Regions from separate parts of the Burkholderia sp. SR8 genome, predicted to be linked through region 2. Evidence: predicted binding sites of a transcription regulator. Region 2 holds the regulator's gene; each other region holds the start of a gene.
The links. Region 2 encodes HrcA, which represses chaperone genes, less so after heat shock. Its sites were predicted from a motif close to TTAGCACTCNNNNNNNNNGAGTGCTAA; they were not measured.
Positions count from the first base shown of each region.

Region 1: rpoH (RNA polymerase sigma factor RpoH) is a predicted target of HrcA. The motif match lies at 2,130-2,156, and genes of this name have one in related genera.
Region 3: Q3A80_RS06945 (co-chaperone GroES) is a predicted target of HrcA. The motif match lies at 2,608-2,634, and genes of this name have one in related genera.

Region 1 is NZ_JAULUC010000014.1:145,077-150,172, reverse strand. Features, by position in the region: gene leuA (2-isopropylmalate synthase) at 1-706, shown strand, start outside; gene Q3A80_RS19275 (nuclear transport factor 2 family protein) at 859-1,242, opposite strand; gene Q3A80_RS19270 (acyloxyacyl hydrolase) at 1,288-1,857, opposite strand; gene rpoH (RNA polymerase sigma factor RpoH) at 2,218-3,153, shown strand; gene cydP (cytochrome oxidase putative small subunit CydP) at 3,483-3,758, shown strand; gene Q3A80_RS19255 (cytochrome ubiquinol oxidase subunit I) at 3,748-5,096, shown strand, end outside.
Region 2 is NZ_JAULUC010000005.1:131,783-136,878, reverse strand. Features, by position in the region: gene recN (DNA repair protein RecN) at 1-493, opposite strand, end outside; gene Q3A80_RS08145 (NAD kinase) at 513-1,415, opposite strand; gene hrcA (heat-inducible transcriptional repressor HrcA) at 1,546-2,568, shown strand; gene hemH (ferrochelatase) at 2,716-3,780, shown strand; gene Q3A80_RS08130 (RNA-binding S4 domain-containing protein) at 3,786-4,193, shown strand; gene Q3A80_RS08125 (hypothetical protein) at 4,165-4,326, opposite strand; gene grpE (nucleotide exchange factor GrpE) at 4,677-5,096, shown strand, end outside.
Region 3 is NZ_JAULUC010000004.1:249,046-254,141, reverse strand. Features, by position in the region: gene Q3A80_RS06955 (arylsulfatase) at 1-1,384, opposite strand, end outside; gene Q3A80_RS06950 (DMT family transporter) at 1,567-2,460, opposite strand; gene Q3A80_RS06945 (co-chaperone GroES) at 2,667-2,957, shown strand; gene groL (chaperonin GroEL) at 2,970-4,610, shown strand; gene Q3A80_RS06935 (LysE family translocator) at 4,790-5,096, shown strand, end outside.

The DNA.
Region 1 (5,096 bases), on a different contig from region 2:
CAACCAGATCCCCGTGCATCCGCGCCATCCGTACGCGGGCGATCTCGTGTTCACCGCATTCTCCGGTTCGCATCAGGACGCGATCCGCAAGGGCCTCGCGCAGCAGCGCCCGGACGCGGTGTGGGAAGTGCCGTACCTGCCGATCGACCCGGCCGACCTCGGCCGCAGCTATGACGCGGTGATCCGCGTGAACAGCCAGTCCGGCAAGGGCGGCGCGACGTTCCTGCTCGAACGCGGGATGGGCTTCACGCCGACGCGGCGCGTGCAGATCGAGTTCAGCCACGCGGTGCAGACGCTCGCCGACGCATCGGGCGAGGAAGTGACCGGCGACGCGATCTGCGCGCTGTTCGCGCGCGAATTCTTCGAGGCCGACGGTCCGGCCGCGCGCCACGGCGACGGTGCGCGCTGGCAGAACCGCGACGTCGCGGGTGCGGCGCCGGCCGGCGCGACGCCTGAAGACGCGGTACAACGCGCGGCCGCGGCGTTCTCGGCGGCAGCCGGCACGACGATCGACGTCGCGTCGTGCGAGCACGCGCGCACGACGGATGGCCGGATCGCGGTATCGGTCGGCTGCCGGGTCGGCGATGCGCCGCTGCGGCACGGTGTCGGGGTCCACGACGATCCGGCGAGCGCCGCGCTCGATGCGGTCGTCAGCGCGATCAACCGTTCGGCGTGGCATTGCGCGGACCGCCGCGCGGCGGCCTGACCGGCGGGTTTCGCTTCAGGCTTCAACAGGTTTCGAATGTCAGCGAGCGGTGCGTGACCACCCGTGCGCCGCGCGATCCGCGCCGCACGGGCCAGCAAAAAGCGGCCCAGGAGGCCGCTTCGATGGGACATGAAAACGGGCGCCACGCGCGCTCATGTCTCGGTCGCGCACCGCGTCGCCTGCCATGCGAGCAGCCGCCACTGCCCCTGTTCGTGCGTGTGCACGGCGGTATAGGCGATCGGAAACACGAGGCCGCCGTTGTTCGTTTCCATCTCGATCAACGCGCGCCCGGTGACGACGCAGGTTGCGTCGCCGACGGGCAGCAGGTCCTGCGACTGGATCTCGATCTGGCGATAGCGGCGGCGGCCGGCCACGATGGCGTCGATGAACTGCTGCTTGGATTCGCGTTTGCCGTTGGTGTGCACGAAGAACACCTTGTCCGACAATTGCGCGTCGAGCGCCTCGCCGTCCCCGTCGACCATCGCCCGGAACCGATCGCGCTCGAGTGCGCGAATCGCATCGACCACCTTCGTCATCGCCTGACTCCTCGGCAACGCGCCCGCCGTGCGCCGGCGTGCGGATCAGAAGTTGTACTGCACGTAGAACTGGTGGAAATTTATACCAGGATTCGGCTCTTTGATACCCGCGTTAGACACATGTTGAAAACGGTAACCGACCTGATACTGTTGCCGTTCTCCGAACTGCGCGCCGACGCCGACGACGTCTGCGAACTGGAACGAGGTCGACAGCGACAGATTGTTCGAGATCGTCGGATGCGTGAGGAACCGGATGCCGGCGCCGGCTTCGACGAACGGGCGCACCTGGCCCGCGCTCTTGATGAAACGGAACATCGGCGTCGCGCCGAATTCGCCGATGTTGGCGTGCACGTTGCCGCCGGTGTGCCAGTAGCCGACATGGCCCTCCATCACGAACGCGAAGTGCCAGCCGCCGATTTCCCACCAGTTCCAGCCCGGATCCCACACGACGCCGACATCGGCCTTGTCGATCCCGTGGCGATCGGAAAACCCGCCGCCCGCCTGGATCCCCCACCGATCCGCGAACGCGGCGCCCGATCCGCCGAGCAGCGACGCCGCCAGCAGCGCATGCGCCGCAAGCCGGCTACCGCGCCGGCGATTCTTCTTATTGTTCATCTGACACTCCAACTTTGTGGGTTGAATGGAGCCTTGCCGCAGCGGCCGGGCCCGAGCGAACTGAATGGTATGGTAAAGGACTTTTCGGATCGGCATCACGAAGCGAAATTGTTTGCTTCCAAAACTACAAAAATCGAAATCGTCTACTGATTACTATCAGAAACAACCACTTACGGAACTTCGTGCCAGCTGCCTGGTCGCAAATTAGACTATCGACTCCACCAGTTCGATAGAAAAGCGGGAACTTGGATGCCCCCGTGGCCTCTAAGGAATTAGCACTCGGATTGCTGGAGTGCTAAGATGGGCCCCGGAATCTCATCCGAGACCAAGGGTTTGTCCCTGATTCCAAAGGAGTTTTTAGTGAGCCACGCCCCGACCCTTCCGAATACCCTGAGCCCGACGCCGGCCAAGGCCGAATCGGCAGGCTCGCTGGCGCTCGCAACCCAAGCGATGTTGCCGGGCCAGCTTGGCAACATCGATGCGTACATCCAGGCCGTCAACCGGATCCCGCTCCTGACCGCCGAAGAGGAACGCCAGTACGCGACCGAATTCCGCGAAAACAACAACCTCGACTCGGCCCGCCGCCTCGTGCTGTCGCACCTGCGGCTCGTCGTGTCGATCGCACGCAACTATCTCGGCTACGGCCTGCCGCACGGCGACCTGATCCAGGAAGGCAACATCGGCCTGATGAAGGCGGTAAAGCGTTTCGACCCGGCGCAAAACGTGCGCCTGGTGTCGTACGCGATCCACTGGATCAAGGCCGAGATCCACGAGTACATCCTGCGCAACTGGCGGATGGTGAAGGTCGCGACGACAAAGGCGCAGCGCAAGCTGTTCTTCAACCTGCGCAGCCACAAGAAGAGCATGCAGGCGATGACGCCCGAGGAAATCGACGGCCTCGCGCAGGAGCTCAACGTCAAGCGCGAGGAAGTCACCGAGATGGAAACGCGCCTGTCGGGCGGCGACATCGCGCTCGAAGGGCAAGTCGAGGACGGCGAGGAATCGTACGCGCCGATCGCGTATCTGGCCGATTCGCACAACGAGCCGACCGCCGTGCTGGCCGCGCGCCAGCGCGACATGCTGCAGACGGACGGCATCGCGCAGGCGCTCGACGCGCTCGACGCCCGCAGCCGCCGGATCATCGAGGCGCGCTGGCTGAACGTCGACGACGACGGCTCGGGCGGCTCGACGCTGCACGATCTCGCTGCCGAATTCGGTGTGTCGGCGGAACGCATCCGCCAGATCGAAGCGAGCGCGATGAAGAAGATGCGCACCGCACTCGCCGAATACGCATAAGCTCGCGATTTAGAGCGTTTCACCCAAAACCGCTGCCCGACCGGCAGCGGTTTTTTTTCGCGTGTCGTTTCCGGTCACGCTTCACTTGTTAATCGACCGGATTGATCGGGTATCGGGCGAATTCCGTCCCCTTCCGCATAACCTTGATCTGCCTCAAGTTTTAGCACGTGGTTCGCGACGGTCTGCCGCAGCGCAGCACTCGGCACCGGAAAGCCGGCATTTTAAAATTGGCACGTCGGCTTAAAAGGATTAAAAACAGTTCAACTGCCGTCATAAATCCGACGTAAAGTCGCCCCAAAACCAACGTAAATCGATTCAGGATAATCGCCTTGATCTCGATCAATAAGGAGCCCGCGGCGCCGCCCCCGCGGGGCGGCACGGCGGGCCGGCGCGCGCGCATCGTCGCGTGGGCGCGCGGGCCGACCCTCGTGCGCGACATCACGCTGGTGCTGATCGTCAAGCTGATCCTCCTGATGTCGCTCAAATACGCATTCTTCAATCATCCGCAGGCCGAGCACATGTCGCTGCCGCCTGCCGTCGTCGCCGAGAAGCTGCTCTCGGTGCCGGCGCCTGCATCCACCGAGGGAGACCACCATGATAAGTAGCGAAGTCGTCGATCTGTCGCGTCTGCAGTTCGGCATCACGGCGCTCTACCACTTCCTGTTCGTGCCGCTGACGCTCGGCCTGTCCTGGCTGCTCGTCATCATGGAAGCCGTCTACGTGATGACCGGCAAGCAGGTCTACAAGGACATGACCCAGTTCTGGGGCAAGCTGTTCGGGATCAACTTCGCGATGGGCGTGACGACCGGCATCACGCTCGAATTCCAGTTCGGCACGAACTGGTCGTACTACTCGCACTACGTCGGCGACATCTTCGGCGTGCCGCTCGCGGTCGAAGGCCTGATGGCGTTCTTCCTCGAATCGACGTTCGTCGGGCTGTTCTTCTTCGGCTGGAACCGCCTGTCGAAGGTCAAGCACCTGATCGTCACGTTCCTCGTCGCGCTCGGCTCGAACCTGTCCGCGCTGTGGATCCTCGTCGCGAACGGCTGGATGAACAATCCGGTCGGCGCCGAGTTCAACTACCAGACGATGCGCATGGAGATGACGAGCCTGTTCGACGTGCTGTTCAACCCGGTCGCGCAGGTGAAGTTCGTGCACACCGTGTCGGCCGGCTACGTGTCGGCGGCGATGTTCGTGCTCGGCGTGTCGTCGTGGTACCTGCTGAAGAAGCGCGACGTCGACTTCGCGCTGCGCTCGTTCGCGGTCGCGGCCGGCTTCGGCCTCGCGGCGACGCTGTGCGTGATCGTGCTCGGCGACGAATCGGGCTATACGACCGGCGAAGTGCAGAAGATGAAGCTCGCGGCGATCGAATCCGAATGGGAAACGCAGCCGGCGCCCGCGTCGTTCACGCTGATCGGCATCCCGAACCAGGAAGAACAGCGCACCGACTACGCGATCAAGATCCCGTACGCGCTCGGGCTGATCGCGACGCGCTCGCTCGACGAACCGGTGATCGGCCTGCGCGAGCTCGCGAAGCACAGCGAGGAGCACATCCAGAGCGGGATGGTCGCGTACGGCGCGCTGCAGAAGATCAAGCAGGGCGACACGAGCGAGGCCACCCGCGCGCTGTTCGACCAGCACAAGCAGTATCTCGGCTACGGGCTGATGCTCAAGCAGTTCACGCCGAACGTGACGGACGCGACGCCCGAGCAGATCAAGGCCGCCGCGAAGAAGACGATCCCGCCGGTCGCGCCCGTGTTCTTCTCGTTCCGGATCATGGTGGCGCTCGGTTTCCTGTTCGTCGCGACCTTCATCGCCGCGTTCTGGTTGTGCGCGCGTCGCGAGCTGCTGCAGGACAACCGCCGCTGGTTCCTGCGCTACGCGGTGTGGGCGATCCCGCTGCCGTGGATCGCGATCGAATTCGGCTGGATCGTCGCCGAGCT
Region 2 (5,096 bases):
GCCACACGCGCCACGCGCGCGCGACGTTCGCGGCATCGGCGACGAGCCCTGCGTGCGTGTCGAACAGCTCGCGCTGCGCGTCGGGCCGCATCAGCAGCTGGTGCGCGTGCTGGCCGTGGATGTCGACGAGCATCTCGCCGAGCTCGCGCAGCTGCGCGAGCGTCGCGCTGGTGCCGTTGATGAACGCGCGCGAGCGGCCGTTCGCGTCGATCACGCGGCGCAGCATCACGGTGTCCTCGGCGTCGAACGCGTGTTCGTCGAGCCAGCGCGCGACGCGGTCGTGCGGCGTGAATTCGGCGGTGATGTCGGCGCGGCCGCAGCCGGCGCGCACGACGCTCGCGTCGGCACGTTCGCCGAGCGCGAGCGCCAGCGCGTCGATCAGGATCGATTTGCCGGCGCCGGTTTCGCCGGAAAAGACGGTAAAGCCGCTGTCGAATTCGAGATCGAGCGCGGCGACGATGACGAAGTCGCGAATCGAGAGGTGGCGGAGCATGGTGTCGGGCGGTGGTGCGTCAGGACGCCTTGTCGTCTTCGTTCGATGCGTGTTCGTTCCAGTGCAGCTTGTTGCGCAGCGTCGCGTAGTAGCTGTAGCCGATCGGGTGCAGGAACGGCACCGTGTGCTTCGAGCGGCGCACCTCGATCGTGTCGTTCAGCTCGAGCGCGGTGAACGACTGCATGTCGAAGTTCACGTTGACGTCGCGGCCGCCGACGATCTGGATCGCGATCTTCGAATCGTCGGGCAGCACGATCGGCCGGTTCGACAGCGCGTGCGGCGCGATCGGCACCAGCACGATGCCCTGGAGCTGCGGGTGCAGGATCGGGCCGGCCGACGACAGCGCGTACGCGGTCGAGCCGGTCGGCGTCGCGACGATCAGGCCGTCCGAACGCTGGTTGTACATGTACCGGCCGTCGACCGACGCGCGCAGCTCGACCATCCCGGAGAAGCCGCTGCGGTTCACGACGACGTCGTTGAACGCGAGCGCGTGGTAGATCGGTTCGCCGTCGCGCACGATCCGGGCCTCGAGCAGCGAGCGCTCCTCGCGCTCGAACTTGCCCGACAGGATCACCGGCACCAGCGCCTGCATGTCGGCCGCCGCGATGTCGGTGATGAAGCCGAGCCGCCCGTGGTTGATCCCGATCAGCGGTGTCTTGTACGGCGCGAGCTGGCGGCCGATGCCGAGCATCGTGCCGTCGCCGCCGAGCACGACCGCCACGTCCGCGCGCGCGCCGATTTCCGCCGGCGTCAGCGCCGGATAGCCGGAGATGCCGATTTCGCGTGCGGTGTCGGCTTCGAATACGACCTCGAAGCCCAGCTTCGCGATGCAGCCAGCCAGCGTGGCGAGCGGCTCGGCGATGCCGGGCGTGTTGCTCCGGCCGACGAGCGCGACAGTATTGAACTGATTACCGGTTTTCATGCCGGCATTACACCATAGCTCGTTGACGAAAAGAACCGGCTTGGCGCGCACGGGGCCGGATCGGCCGGCCCGCGCGACTGTGGCCGCAGCCACTCGCCGTGCTCGCGCGGTTGCGCTAAAATTTTCCACCATGCTAGATCCTCGCGCACGAACCCTCCTGAAAACCCTGATCGAACGGTATATCGCCGACGGTCAGCCGGTCGGCTCGCGCACGTTGTCGCGTTACTCCGGGCTGGAGCTGAGCCCGGCGACGATCCGCAACGTGATGTCCGACCTGGAGGAGCTCGGCCTCGTGTCGAGCCCGCACACGTCGGCCGGCCGCGTGCCGACGCCGCGCGGCTATCGGCTGTTCGTCGACACGATGCTGACGGTCGAGACGCCGATCGACGCCGAGGCCGTCGCGCGGCAGGTGCAGAACACGCTGCAGGCGGGCGAACCGCAGCAGCGGGTGGTCGCGGCCGCCGCGAGCGTGCTGTCGAACCTGTCGCAGTTCGCTGGCGTCGTGCTGACGCCGCGCCGCAGCCACGTGTTCAAGCAGATCGAGTTCATGCGCCTGTCGGACAAGCGCATCCTGCTGATCATCGTCACGCCTGAGGGCGACGTGCAGAACCGGATGCTCGCGACGCCGCGCGACTATTCGCCGTCGCAACTGACCGAAGCGTCGAACTACATCAACGCGCACTTCGCCGGGCTGTCGTTCGACGAGGTGCGCCGCCGCCTGCGCGACGAGATCGACCAGTTGCGCGGCGACATGACCACGCTGATGCACGCGGCCGTGACGGCCAGCACCGAGGTGCCCGACACCGAAGATACGGTGCTCATTTCCGGCGAGCGCAACCTGCTCGAAGTGGCGGACCTGTCGTCCGACATGGCGCGGCTGCGCAAGCTGTTCGACGTGTTCGACCAAAAGACGGGCCTCCTGCAATTGCTCGACGTATCGAGCCACGCCCAGGGCGTGCAGATCTTCATCGGCGGCGAATCGACGCTCGTGCCGATCGAGGAAATGAGCGTCGTGACCGCGCCGTACGAGGTGAACGGCCAGATCGTCGGCACGCTCGGCGTGATCGGCCCGACCCGGATGGCGTACAACCGCGTGATTCCGATCGTCGACATCACCGCGCGGCTGCTGTCGCTCACGCTGAGCCAGCAGTAACTGCGGCACCCGCCGCCGACACCGTCCCGCCATCGTGCCGCGGCGCCATGCGCGCCGCCAGTCGGCCGAACGGCCAGCCGACCCGATCGGGACGGCCCGCTATAATTGAGAGCCGTCCGACTGCGTGCCCCGAGCACGTTCCTGCCCATGCGTTTCGATCTTGAGCCGCCTTCGAGCGTCGCGGCTGCCCATCGCATCGGCGTGCTGCTGATCAACCTCGGCACGCCCGACGCCCCGACACCGCGCGCGGTGCGGCGCTATCTGGCCGAGTTTCTGTCGGACCCGCGCGTCGTCGAAATCCCGCAGGTCGTCTGGCAGGTGCTGCTGCGCACGCTGATCCTGCCGCTGCGCGGCCGCGCGTCCGCGAAGAAATACGCGGCCGTCTGGATGCAGGAAGGCTCGCCGCTGCGCGTGTACACCGAGCGCCAGACCGACGGCGTACGGCATCTGCTCGCATCGAACGGCTACCAGGTGCAGGTCGACTACGCGATGCGCTACGGCAGCCCGAACATCGCGCAGGCGCTCGCGCAGTTCAAGCGCTCGGGCGTCGAACGCGTGCTGCTGATGCCGATGTATCCGCAATACTCGGCGTCGACCACCGCGACGGCCTTCGATGCCGCGTTCGCCGCGCTCGCGCGGATGCGCAACCAGCCCGAAGTGCGCACGGTGCGGCACTACGCCGACCACCCGGCGTACATCCACGCGCTGGCCGAGCAGGTGCGCCAGTACTGGGCGCAGCACGGCCGGCCCGATTTCGCGGCGGGCGACAAGCTGGTGCTGAGCTTTCACGGCGTGCCGAAACGCACGCTCGACCTCGGCGACCCCTATCACGACCAGTGCCAGCAGACGGGCGCGCTGCTGATGGCCGCGCTCGGGCTGTCGACGCTCGAATGCCGCGTGACGTTCCAGTCGCGTTTCGGCAAGGCCGAGTGGCTGCAGCCGTACACGGCGCCGACGCTGCGCGAGCTCGGCGAGGCCGGCGTGCGGCGCGCCGACGTGTTCTGCCCTGGTTTTACGGCCGATTGTCTGGAGACGATCGAGGAGATCGGGATGGAGGTGCGCGACGAATTCCTCGCGGGCGGCGGCCAAGCGTTCCACCGGATTCCGTGCCTGAACGGCGCGCCCGCGTGGATCGGCGCGCTGGGCGAGATCGTCGCGGAAAATCTGCAGGGCTGGCCGGTGAAGGCCGCGCAGCCCGAAACGGTGAGTTGAACGCGATGAACTACAGGATTTCGACGGAACCGGGCGCGAAGCTGCGCATCGACAAATGGCTGTGGGCCGCGCGCTTCTTCAAGACGCGCTCGCTCGCGTCCGACGCGGTCGACAAGGGCCATGTGAAGATCGGCGGCACGGCGGTCAAGCCGGCGAAGGACGTGCGCGTTGGCGACGAGGTCGAGATTGCGATCGACGGTATCGTCTGGCACATTGCCGTGCTGGGCATCTGCGACGTGCGCGGGCCCGCGAGCATCGCGCAGACGCTTTACGAGGAAACGGAAGCGGGGCGCGCCGCGCGGCTCGCCGAGCTCGAGCGGCGCCGCACGTATCGCGAGCCGGCGGCCGAGCTGCACGGCCGGCCGACCAAGCGCGACCGGCGCATCATCGACAGATTTTCTGGTGGGAGCTGAACATCTGGTCGAACGTCGCCCGCGCGCTTCCGTATTCGGTCGTGCGGTCGGTGACGGCTCCGGACAGGCAGATGGTGGTGGTGCCGGCGATCAGTACCAGCGCGACCACCGATATGGCAAAGGTCAATTTCACGGTACTCGCCTCGAAGACGGTGAATGCGGCGCCAGGTGGATGTCAGGCGGCGGTCAGCTAGGGTAAACACGCTTTTCCGACGCTTGAGTGGAGTGTAGTGCAGCGCCCTGTGCCGAGCTAGTACTTGCCCGGTAAGCGTTGTTACCGGCCGTTTCGGCCGGTTCGGCGGCAAATGCGCGTAATCGGGCCGCGGGCCGCGCGGTTGTTTCGCGGCATTGGCGAATGCCGGCGAATAACCCTCTTGAAATCGCAGTTTTCGCCCTTATTTGCACCAACAATGTGCGGTGCCGCCGGTCATACGATCCGGCGGTTGCCGATTTGGCTTCAACCTCTAATCGACTTTCAGCGACATGGAAAACACGCAAGAGAACCCGGCTACCCAATCGGCCCAAGAGATCGGCAGCGAGCAGCAGGCGGCGCAGGGCGCCGCACCCGCCGCCGAAGCCGCCGACGCGGCGCTCGCGGAGGCTCAAGCCAAGGTCGCCGAGCTGCAGGAGAGCTTCCTGCGGGCGAAGGCCGAGACCGAGAACGTTCGCCGCCGCGCGCAGGACGACGTCTCCAAGGCGCACAAGTTCGCGATCGAGAGCTTCGCCGAGCACCTGCTGCCCGTGCTGGACAGCCTCGAGGCAGCCGTGAGCGACACGTCCGGCGACATCGCGAAGGTGCGCGAAGGCGTCGAGCTGACGCTGCGCCAGTTGACCAGCGCGCTCGAGAAGGGCCGCGTCGTCGCGATCAACCCGGTCGGCGAGAAGTTCGATCCGCACCAGCAC
Region 3 (5,096 bases), on a different contig from region 2:
ACGGCGTCGCGCTCACTTCGGCCCAGCGCAGCCCGTACTGCAGCCGCTGCGCGTTCTGCTTGCCGTTGTCGGTGCCGAGCGCCGAATAGGTCGGCTCCTGCGCGTTCGCGGTGTCGGTCGCGGTCGGGTCCGCGCCCGAGTCGATCGGCCAGCCTTCCGCGCCGTTGTCCGACTGGAACATGATGAACGTGTTGTCGTATTCGCCGATGTCCTTCAGGTGCTGGATCAGGCGTCCTACGTTGTAATCGAGGTTCTCGACCATCCCCGCGTAGATCTCCATGTAGCGCGCCTGCGCCTTGCGCTCGGCCGGGCTCAGGCTCGCCCACAGCTTGTCGACCTTGCCGCTGCCGTAGTCGCTGTAGCCGTCGGCGGCCGAATGCACGGCGCTGATGTACTTCGCGCTCGCGGTGCCGTTGTTCGCCGTCGCCGGCGACGCCGACGTCGTTTCGGGCAAACCGTCGAACGGCTTGAAGTCCGCCGGAATCAGGCCCAGCGCTTTCTGCCGCGCGATGCGTGCATTGCGGATCGCGTCGTAGCCGGCGTCGTATACGCCCGCGTATTTGTGCAGCCACGGATCCGGCACCTGCAACGGCCAATGGGGCGACGTGTAGGCCGCGTACGCGAAGAACGGCTTGCCGTCCTGCTTGTTCGCATCGATGTACGAGATCAGCTTCTGCGTATAGAAGTCCGTCGAATAGAACACGGCCGGACTGCCGCCCGTGCCGCCCGGCTGCCCGGGCTGGCCCGGCTGCACGTAGCGGCCGTCTTCGGTGTAGTTCGACGAGCCGGCCGGTTCGTGCGCGAAGTGATTCGTCGCCGCGCCGCCGAGCAGCACGTAGCTGCGCTCGAAGCCCCACTGGTCCGGCGTCTGGCCGCTGCCCGTCGCGCTGCCGACGATCCCCGAGCCGATGTGCCACTTGCCCGCGATATACGTGTGATAGCCGGCGTCCTTCAGCAGTTGCGCAAACGACAGCGCGCGATCGTTCAGATAGCCTTCGTAGCCGGGCAGGCCGCGCCGCTCGTCGGTCGGCACGCCCATCGTGCCTTCGCCGACGAGATGGTGATCGGTGCCGGAAATCAGCATCGCGCGCGTGATCGCGCAGACGGTGCCGGTGTGATGGTTCGACAGGATGCGGCCCGACGCGACGAGCGCGTCGAGGTTCGGCGTGTTGATCTCGCCGCCGAATGCATGGATGTCTGAATAGCCGAGATCGTCGGCCATGATGTACAGGATGTTCGGACGCTTGGCCGCGGGCGTCGCATTGGCCTGCGGCGGCGGACTGCCGTCGACGCCGCCGCACGACGCAAGCGACAGCGCGCCGGCGATCGCGGCGCAGACCACACGGAAACGGAAGGCAAGCAAGGGCGAAGCGGATTTTTTCATCGTTGTGGCGCGCACGATCTACGGGATCGGCGATCTTAGCGTCGCCCGCGCGCCGGCCAAAGTCGGATTCGTCACATGCTAACGGGGCAGCGGAATATGCGGCACACGCGGCTGGTCGGCGGCCGTTCACGTCCATCGCGAGGCGCGCGAACAGGAACGGCAAGCACCGCAATGCACGTCGCTCAGTACCGCATCACCAGATACAGCCCTGCCGCCGCAAGCGCCATCCCGGGCCATGCGAGCGCACCGATCGTCTCGCCGAGCACGACGAGCGCGATCAGCGCGGTCGCGGGCGGTATCAGGAAAAACAGCGCGGACACGCGCGACGCCTCGCCGTAGCGCACCATCGCGAGCAACAGCGAGATCGCGATCAGCGAGTTGCAGATCACGAGGTAGGCGAGCGAGCCGGCGAGGCCTGCGGTCCAGTGCACGTGCATCGGTTCGAGCGCGAATGCGAGCGGCGCGGTCACCGCGAGTCCGACCGTGTACTGCACGAGGTTCGCGGTCACGGGATGGACGTCGGTGCCGAAGCGCTTCTCCCACAGCGTGCCGCCGGTGATGCACGCGAGCGCGAGCAGCGCGAACGCGAGCGCCCACGACGACGACACGTCAACCGACGAACGCGCGAGGATGACCATCACCGCGCCGGCCGCGCCGAGCGCGAGCCCGATCCAGCGCAGCGCGCCGACGCGCTCGCCTGCAATCATCGGCGCGAGCAGCCCGACCAGAATCGGCTGCTGCGACGTGACCAGCGCGACGGCGCCGGCCGACATGCCGAGCTTCAGGCTCAGATACGTGAACGCGAAATAGCCGGCCTGCAGCAGCAAACCGACGACCACGAGATTGCGCCATTCGCCGCGCGTGCGCGGCAACGCGGGGCGCAGCCACAGGAACGGCCCGGCGAGCAGCGCGACGACGCATGCATAGCGCAGCGCGAGGAACGTCAGCGGATCGGCGTCGCGCAGGCCCAGCTTCAGGAAGACGAAACCGCTCGCCCACAGCAGCAGGAACAGCGCGGGCGCGATGCGCAGCCACGCGGGTTGTCGTCCGGCATCCGATGTTGTTGCCACGCTCAGGGCCTCCCGGCGAACGAACAGGCGATGACGAATCATACGCTCGCGCTTCACGGCGTCGCTCGCCCGTGCCGGACCTCCATAGCGCGTCCGCGCAAATGCTTTTCCGAATCCGTTATTGGATCGCGCCGCCGCGCGTTTTTATACTCGTCAGCACTCTCCGATGAAGAGTGCCAGCCAATTTCGACGCAACAGAACAGGACCGACAGATGAGCCTACGCCCCTTGCACGACCGGGTCGTCGTGAAGCGACTCGACCAGGAAACCACCACCGCCTCGGGCATCGTGATCCCCGACAGCGCGGCAGAGAAACCCGACCAGGGCGAAGTGATCGCCGTCGGCCCGGGCCGCAAGGACGCGGACGGCCAGCGCATCGTGCCCGACCTGCAGGTCGGCGAACGCGTGCTGTTCGGCAAGTACGCAGGCCAGGCCGTCAAGGTGGACGGCCACGAATTCCTCGTACTGCGCGAGGAAGACATCGTCGCGGTCGTCAATCGATAACGGAGTGCAATCATGGCAGCGAAGGAAATCACGTTCAGCGACGTCGCGCGTGCGAAGCTGACCGAAGGCGTCAACATTCTCGCGAACGCGGTGAAGGTCACGCTCGGGCCGAAGGGCCGCAACGTCGTGCTGGAACGCAGCTTCGGCGCGCCCGTCGTCACGAAGGACGGCGTGTCGGTCGCGAAGGAAATCGAACTCGCGGACAAGCTGCAGAACATCGGTGCGCAACTCGTGAAGGAAGTCGCGTCGCGCACCAGCGATGCCGCCGGCGACGGCACGACGACCGCCACCGTGCTCGCGCAGGCGATCGTGCGCGAAGGCCAGAAATACGTCGCGGCCGGGCTCAATCCGCTCGACCTGAAGCGCGGCATCGACAAGGCCGTCGCGGCGGCCGTCGACGAGCTGAAGAAGATCAGCAAGCCGACCACCACCAGCAAGGAAATCGCGCAGGTCGCGACAATCTCCGCGAACGGCGAGGAGTCGATCGGCCAGCGGATCGCCGAGGCGATCGACCGCGTCGGCAAGGAAGGCGTGATCACCGTCGAGGACGGCAAGTCGCTTGCCGACGAACTCGACGTCGTCGAAGGGCTGCAGTTCGATCGCGGCTACCTGTCGCCGTACTTCATCAACAATCCCGACAAGCAGATCGCCGAGATCGAGAATCCGTACATCCTGCTGCACGACAAGAAGATCTCGAACATCCGCGACCTGCTGCCGGTGCTCGAACAGGTCGCGAAGTCGGGCCGGCCGCTGCTGATCATCGCGGAGGACGTCGAAGGCGAAGCGCTCGCGACGCTCGTCGTGAACAACATTCGCGGGATCCTGAAGACCGTCGCGGTCAAGGCACCGGGCTTCGGCGACCGCCGCAAGGCGCTGCTCGAGGACATCGCGATCCTGACCGGCGGGCAAGTCGTCGCGGAAGAAACGGGCCTCACGCTCGAGAAGGCGACGCTCGCCGAACTCGGCCAGGCGAAGCGCATCGAGGTCGGCAAGGAAAACACGACCGTGATCGACGGCGCCGGCGACGCGAAGAACATCGAGGCGCGCGTGAAGCAGATTCGCGTGCAGATCGAAGAAGCGACGTCCGACTACGATCGCGAAAAGCTGCAGGAACGCGTGGCCAAGCTCGCGGGCGGCGTCGCGGTGATCAAGGTCGGCGGTGCGACCGAAATCGAAGTGAAGGAGAAGAAGGATCGCGTCGACGATGCGCTGCACGCGACGCGCGCGGCCGTCGAGGAAGGCATCGTGCCGGGCGGCGGCGTCGCGCTGATCCGCGTGCGCCAGGCGATCCGCGAACTCCACGGCGTCAATGCCGACCAGAACGCGGGCATCAAGATCGTGCTGCGCGCGCTCGAGGAACCGCTGCGCCAGATCGTCACGAATGCGGGCGAGGAAGCGAGCGTGGTCGTCGCGAAGGTCGCGGAAGGCACCGGCAACTTCGGCTACAACGCGCAGACCGGTGAATACGGCGACCTCGTCGAATCGGGCGTGCTCGATCCGACCAAGGTCACGCGCACCGCGCTGCAGAATGCGGCGTCGGTCGCGGGCCTGCTGCTGACGACCGATGCGACCGTGTTCGAAGCACCGAAGGATGCGGCGCCGGCCGCGGTGCCGGGCGGCCCCGGTGCGGGCGGGCCGGGGTTCGATTTCTGACCATCCGGCGACGCGTCGCGGCGTGCCGGTTCGCCGGCATCCGCGGTGCGTCCGCAGCAATGCGAAACGCGTGGCGACGCAGGTCGTCACGCGTTTTTGCTTGAATCGGGCTCGAGCAGGCCCGGCCGGGCGTCCGAGGTAAGATGAAGGCCCCTTCCGCCTCGCCGAACCGCCAAGCCATGTCGACCCCCATCAACGCGTTGCTGCCGCTCGCCGGCGTCCTGCTGCTGAGCGTCGCCAGCCCGGGCCCGAACTTCGTGATCGTCACGTCGACCGCGGTCGCGCAGCGCCGCGCCGGCGTGATGACCGGGCTCGGCCTCGCGGCGGCATCGGGCACCTGGGCCGCGATCGCGATCGCCGGCCTGAGCGTGCTCGTGACTCACGTCGCGTGGGTGCACACGGCGCTGCGGCTGGCGGGTGCCGCATATCTGATCTGGCTCGGCCTGAAGATGGTGCTGAATGCGCGCAAGCAGCTCCCCGTGTCCG